3 regions of the Bradyrhizobium sp. BR2003 genome follow, and region 2 is predicted to be linked to each of the others. Evidence: predicted binding sites of a transcription regulator. Region 2 holds the regulator's gene; each other region holds the start of a gene.
What was found. Region 2 encodes PhoB, which activates phosphate uptake and scavenging genes when phosphate is short. Its sites were predicted from a motif close to TGTCATNNANCTGTCAT; they were not measured.
Positions count from the first base shown of each region.

Region 1: a site for PhoB is predicted at 1,431-1,447, ahead of E2I15_RS21755 (esterase-like activity of phytase family protein). Genes of this name have one in related genera too.
Region 3: a site for PhoB is predicted at 1,356-1,372, ahead of ugpB (sn-glycerol-3-phosphate ABC transporter substrate-binding protein UgpB). Genes of this name have one in related genera too.

Region 1 is NZ_SMYJ01000027.1:74,494-76,759, reverse strand. It holds gene E2I15_RS21755 (esterase-like activity of phytase family protein) at 31-1,383, opposite strand; gene E2I15_RS21750 (heme ABC transporter ATP-binding protein) at 1,621-2,266, opposite strand, start outside.
Region 2 is NZ_SMYJ01000033.1:12,710-14,975, reverse strand. It holds gene phoU (phosphate signaling complex protein PhoU) at 1-526, shown strand, start outside; gene phoB (phosphate regulon transcriptional regulator PhoB) at 671-1,381, shown strand; gene E2I15_RS28255 (GcrA family cell cycle regulator) at 1,620-2,132, opposite strand.
Region 3 is NZ_SMYJ01000035.1:194,010-196,275, reverse strand. It holds gene ugpB (sn-glycerol-3-phosphate ABC transporter substrate-binding protein UgpB) at 1-1,300, opposite strand, end outside; gene E2I15_RS29875 (CaiB/BaiF CoA transferase family protein) at 1,591-2,266, opposite strand, start outside.

The DNA of each region.
Region 1 (2,266 bases), on a different contig from region 2:
ACTGTTGTGTGCTGCGACAGCAGCTGCCCTTCACTTCGCCTTCAGGAATTCGCCGACCTCGAGCAGCACGAACTCGTCGTCATCGGCCTTGTTCGGGTCGCGGCTCGAGGAGAACGGCAGGTTGTTGTCGTTGCCGACGATGATGTGGGTGTCGTCGACCCGATCGACATTCTCGATGGTGAAGAACGGGAAAGTGTAGACGCCGTCGTTGAGCGGCTTGCGCGCCCTCTTGTTGGGATCGCGGATCTTCATCAGGTCGATATAGGCGATCTTGCGCACCGGCTTGCCGACATTGGGGTCGGACAGCTCGACCTTGTAGACGCGCTTGAACCTGGCGAGATCAGGGAAACAGTTCTCGCCGCGCTGGCCTTGCGGGCAGGCCTTATCGGCGGTGCCTTCGCCATTGTCGCGTTCGATGACGAGGCCCTGGGCCGGATCGATCATGTTGAAGTCGCCGATCGCATTGCCGTTCTGCTCGAACACGTACTGCCAGTAGCGTCCGGTGAACTTCTCCGCCGCGACGTCGAATTCCAGGATGCGCGAGGCTTCCTTGCCGTCGACCTTCTCCCAATCCTTCTTGTCGGCATCCCACAGCGGGCCTTCGAGCAGGCCGTAGAGGAACTTGCCGTCCTTGGAGGAAGCAAAGCCTTCATAGCCCTTGGAGCGGCGCAGGTTGACGTTGGTGTAGGAGGCGCCGGGCGCGCCCGGCGACTGCACCGCCCAGTGATCCGGCGAACGCACCGGCTTGTAGTCGGCGACAGTCTCGAACACGGCAAGGATCTTGCCGGTCTTGTCGGCCTTGAGGATGTAGGGCCCGAACTCGTCGCCGATCCAGAAAATGTCGTTGATGACCTGGAAGCCCTCGGTGTCGAAGTCGGCACCGGTGAGGTAGCGCTTGGCGGTGTCCTCGTGCACGATGCGGAACGGCACCTTCCTGTCGGGATCGTGCAGGAACACGGTCTCCTGACGCTCGATCTTGCCGCTCGCCCAGTCGATCTTGTGCCGGTTCAGGTACAGCATCGAGTCCGCCGAGTTGTAGCGCGAGCCCATGCCGTTGTCGGTGATCACCCAGAACGAGCCGTCGGGCATCACCTTGATGCCGGAATGGCCCTGCAGCGGCTGGCCCTTGAACGGCAGCGACACGCCGGTCGGCCGCTCATAGGACTTGCCCATCACGGTGCCGATGGCGTCGACGCGCTTGCCGGTGGTGTATTTGCCCGAGGTCTTCAGATCATCAGGGGCGTCGGCGGGGGCGTCGATGAAGCTCTCCGCCGGCATCACGGCATGTCCTGCCAGCGTCGCCGGGTATTCGCCCTCGCTCTGCGCGAACGCCGATGTGGCGAGCAGTATCGAGGCGACGGAGCAGAGCAGGGACAGGCGCATGGTTGATCTCCAAAAGGATAAACGATGCGGTGTTCTCCGAGCCGCCTGTTACAACCGGCTGACAGTTTTGTGAACCGCGGATGTTGCGGCGGGATAAGGCTTGCGGCGTTACGTCGCCTCTCACTCGCAATCCTCATCCTGAGGAGGCCGCGCAGCGGCCGTCTCGAAGGATAGCTGCAAGTGACAGCCGGGCCTCCTGGTTCGAGACGCGCGTACCGCGCTCCTCACCATGAGGGTCTAAACGGGTCGCATCGTTTGCGGCAGCAGGAACGGCGCGCCGTCTCCGGTGTAGGCGACCGCAGCGTCGATCTCGAAGATCTCGCGCAGCGTCTCGGCCTTCATCGCCGCCGTGCGGTCGCCGTCGACGGCTAGCCGGCCGCGGTGCAGCAGCAGGATGCGGTCGGCGAACCGCATCGCGAGGTTGAGGTCGTGCAGGATCGCGATCACGGCGGTGCCGCGCGCGGCGCGCCGGCGCGCCGTTTCGACCAGGTCGATCTGGTGCCGCAGATCGAGGCTCGAGGTCGGCTCGTCCAGCAGCAACAGTCCGGGTCCGTGCAGCGCTTCGCCGCAGGCGAGCTGCACCAGCACGCGCGCGAAATGCGCCCGCTGCTGCTCGCCGCCCGACAGCGTCGGCAATTGCCTGAAACGGAACCGCGCGAGGCCGACCTCGTCGAGTGCCGCCTCGACCAGCGCCCGCGCCATGGCACGCGGGCTTTCGCCGGCGCCCATGCTGACGATTTCCTCGACGGTGAACGGGAAGGTGACGTTGACCTGCTGCGACAGCATCGCGCGGTGCTTCGCCAGCGCGCGTGGTCCGTAGGTTTGCAGGTCGCGCTGCCTGAGCCTGATCGCCCCGCGTGACGGACGCAGGTCGCCCGACAGC
Region 2 (2,266 bases):
CGAAGAGCGCGCGGTGCTGACGATCGCGCGCCGCCAGCCGATGGCGATCGACCTGCGCGAGATCGTCAGCGCGATGCGCGTCGCGACCGACCTCGAGCGGATCGGCGACCTCGCCAAGAACATGGGCAAGCGCGTCGCGGCGCTGGAGAGCGATTTCCAGCCGCTGAAGCTGATCCGCGGCCTCGAGCACATGACCGACCTCGTGCTGTCGCAGGTCAAGTCGGTGCTCGACGCCTACGCCGCGCACGACCTGCCGGCGGCGATGAACGTCTGGAAGGGCGACGAGGAGGTCGATGCGATCTGCACCTCGCTGTTCCGCGAACTGCTCACCTACATGATGGAAGATCCGCGCAACATCTCGTTCTGCATCCATCTGATGTTCTGCGCCAAGAACATCGAGCGGATCGGCGATCACGCCACCAATATCGCCGAGACCGTGTTCTACATGATCGAGGGCCAGCAGATCACCGACAAGCGCCCGAAGGGGGACATGACCACTTTTGCCACCACGGTGCCGGGCAACTGAGGCATGATCGGCAAGCGCGGAACCGGCAAGAGCGAAACGGATGATCCTCGCGACAAATCGTTTCCGCGGGGACTATGCTCGAGGAAGTAAGCGTTTCGGTTTGCGTCTGGGCAACGGATCACCACAGAGAAAGAACTTAAACCGATGAGCGCACGCATTCTGGTAGTCGAAGACGAGGAAGCGCTGACGACGCTGTTGCGCTACAACCTCGATGCGGAAGGCTACGATGTCGAGACGGTGGGGCGCGGCGACGATGCCGACACGAGGCTGAAGGAGCGCGTTCCCGACCTCGTGGTCCTCGACTGGATGCTGCCGGGCCTGTCCGGCATCGAGCTGTGCCGCCGCCTGCGGGCGCGGCCCGAGACCAAGCAGCTTCCGATCATCATGCTGACCGCGCGCGGCGAGGAAAGCGAGCGCGTGCGCGGGCTTGCTACCGGCGCCGACGATTACATCGTCAAGCCGTTCTCGGTGCCGGAACTGCTGGCGCGGGTGAAGGGCCTGTTGCGCCGCGCGAGCCCGGAGCGGCTTGCGACCGTGCTGACCTATGGCGACATCGAGCTTGACCGCGAGAAGCGCCGCGTGGCGCGCTCGGGCCGTCCGATCGATCTCGGGCCGACCGAGTATCGCCTGCTCGAATTCTTCCTCGAGCATCCCGGCCGCGTGTTCAGCCGCGAGCAGCTGCTCGACAGCGTCTGGGGCCGCGACATCTACATAGATGAGCGCACCGTCGACGTGCATATCGGCCGCCTGCGCAAGCTGCTCAATCCCGGCCGCGAGCAGGATCCGATCCGCACCGTGCGCGGCGCGGGCTACGCGCTCGACGACCGCTTTGCCAAGGCCGAGCCGCAGCCGTAACGGGCGCGTGGCCATCACAAGCCGTGACATGGCGTCGTCCCGGCGAAAGCCGGACCCATAACCACCAATGGGTGTTGTTAGAAAGCCGTCTGGCCGCTTGCCGATTGCGCCGGCCGCGGCGTATGGGTCCCGACTTTCGCCGGGGCGACGCGGGTAATGCATCCGGGCTACGAGCCACAAAAAAATCCCCGCTTTCGCGGGGATTTGTTTTTCAGGTCTTCCGTAGTTTCCCGAGTGCTCACTTGATCTGCGGTTTCGCCGACGGCCGGCGGCGGTCGGCGGCGGGCTGGTAGGCGACGCGCGAGTGATGCGCGCAATAGGGCAGGCCGGCGAGCGCCTTGCCGCCGCAGAAGAAGAATTCCGGGCTCGAGGGATCGCCGACCGGCCAGTGACAGGTGGCCTCGTTGAGCTCGAGCAGCGACAGCCGCTGGCTCATCGGCACCACATTGTCGTAGGAGATCGGATCGGGCTCCATCTCGACCTCGAAGGAGTGCGCCAGCGCGGTGTTGCCGCGCGACACCGGCCGCGCCACCCGCATCATGTGCTGGGCAGGGCGGGCCTTGCGCTGCCGCGGCGCGGCCGTCGAGGGTGCCTTGGCGCGGCCGGAGAGGCCGAGCCGATGCACTTTGCCGATCACGGCGTTTCGCGTCACATTGCCAAGTTCCGCCGCGATCTGGCTGGCCGACAGGCCGGACTCCCAGAGCTTCTTTAGCTGCTCGACGCGATCGTCGGACCAGGTCAATACAGTCATCGCATTCTTCCCTTCGCGTAGCGCCGGCCAATCATTGGAGCGGCGCTGCGAGCCAATCTGGACAAATATCCCTGCGGCCAGAATCCCTTAGCCCTCGCCGGGCACGGTGTTGCGCCCGAACGTTACGCGAGACA
Region 3 (2,266 bases), on a different contig from region 2:
TTTCAAACTGCCGCAGCATCTGGTTGCCGCGCTCGACGGCGGCGTCCAGCGCCTGCTTGGCGGTCTTCTTGCCGGCCAGCGCCTGCTCGATCTCCTCCGACCACATGTCGCGCAGCTGCACCATGTTGCCGAGGCGCAGGCCGCGGGAGTTCGCGGTCGGCTCCTTGTTGGTGAGCTCGAGCAGCGGGGTCTCGAGATAGGGCTGGTCCTTGTAGAAGCCCTCTTCCTTGGCCTTGGCGTAAGCGGCCTTGGTGATCGGCAGATAGCCCGAGGCCTTGTGGATCCAGACCTGGCGGTCGGTGTCCGAGAGGAAAGTCAGGAACTTGGCCACGCCCTTGTATTCCTCGGCCGACTTGCCCCCCATCACCCAGAGCGAGGCGCCGCCGATGATCGAGTTCTGCGGCGCGCCCTTGGCGTCGGGATAATACGGCATCGGCGCTGCGGTGAAGTTGAACTTGGCCTGCGCCTTGACGTTGCCGAAGAAGGCCGACGAGGTCAGGTAGATCGGGCATTCGCCCGAGGTGAAGCGGCCTTCGCCGGTGTTGGTGCGGCCGGCATAGTCGTAGGTCTTGTCCTTCTGCAACTCGACGAGGTTCTCGAGATGCTTGACCTGCAGCGGGCCGTTGAATTCGAGCACGGTGTCGAAGCCGTCGAGGCCGTTGGCCTTGCTGGCGAGCGGCACATTGTGCCAGGCCGAGAGCTGTTCGAGATTGACCCAGGTGACCCACGAGCCGGAGAAGCCGCAGGTGGCGTAGCCGGCCGCCTTCAGCTTCTTGGCGTCGTCGAACACTTGCGGCCAGGTCTTCGGAATCTCTGCGATGTTGGCCTTCTTAAGCGCATCGAGATTGATCCACATCACCGTCGACGACGAGTTGAAGGGAAACGACAGCATCTCGCCCTTGGAGGTCGAGTAGTAGCCGGTGATCGCGGGCAGATAGACGCTCGGATCGAACTTCTCGCCGGCGTCGGCCATCAGCTTGTAGACCGGTTTGACGGCGCCGGTGGCGGCCATCATCGTCGCGGTGCCGACTTCGAACACCTGCATGATATGCGGCGCGTTACCGGCGCGGAACGCGGCGATGCCGGCGTTCATGGTGTCGGCGTAGCCGCCCTTGTAGGTCGGGATCACCTTGTAGTCGGATTGCGAGGCGTTGAAGTCGTTGGCCAGCTTGACGATGACGTCGTTGTTGGCGCCGGTCATCGCGTGCCACCACTGGATCTCGGTCACCGCAAACGCGGGCGACGCGAATGCAAGCGCGGCAGCGGTTGCCGCGGCAGCGCCTAGTCGTCGAAAGAACATCAAAACCCCTCCCAATTGGAACGTCGTCTTTCGTTGCGCGCGTTATCAGCGCCGGATGACGTTCAAATGACCGTATAAACGAAAGTCATGGTAGGGGGGAAGCCGAAGCGAAGGGAAGCGGTAAAAAAGGCGAAGACCGCAGCCGCATCCGTGCGGTGCAACGCCGGCCGCGACGCTGCACCGCAGTGTTGATGCGTCGGCCGGTTCGATACGGGCCGACGCATCCGCTTTGTCCTGACGCGAACCGGTGCCCATCCCGCATCACGTGCGAGACAGGCTTGAAAACGCCTTTAGCGCTTGCGCTGGGGACCGCAGACCACGCCCTTCTCAACCAGGCCGTTGATCTCGTCCTTCGAGTAGCCGAACTCGCCGAGCACTTCGGTGGCGTGCTGGCTGAACTTCGGCGGCGTGCGGCGCAGGCTCGGCTTGGTGCGTTCGAGGCGGATCGGCGAGGCGACGCCCTTGTACCAATCCTTCTCGATGACGTCGCCGCGATGAATGGTGTGCGGGTTGGTCAGCGCCTGGTCGATCTTCTGCACCGGGCCGGCCGGCAGGCCGGCGGCGAGCAGCCGGTTGCACAGCGGCTCGGCCTCGTGCTGGCTGAACACCGCGGCCAGCTCGACGCGGAGCGCATCGCGGTTGGCGATGCGGTCCTTGTTGCGGGCAAAGCGCGGATCGGTGCCGAGCTCGGGCTTGCCGATCTCCTTGGCGAGCTTGCGGAAGGTGCCGTCATTGCCGACGCCGATGAAGATGTTGTCGGTCTTGGTCGGGAAGATCGCGTAAGGAACGAGGTTGGGATGCTCGTTGCCGGTCAGCGACGGCGGCTTGCCATGCATGAAATAGTTCGCGGTGTGCGGATGCATGATCGCAAGCCCGGTCTCGTACAGCGTCGTCTCGATGAACTGGCCGAGCCCCGAGCGCTGCCGCTCCGACAGCGCCATCAGGATGCCGATCGTGGCGTAGAGC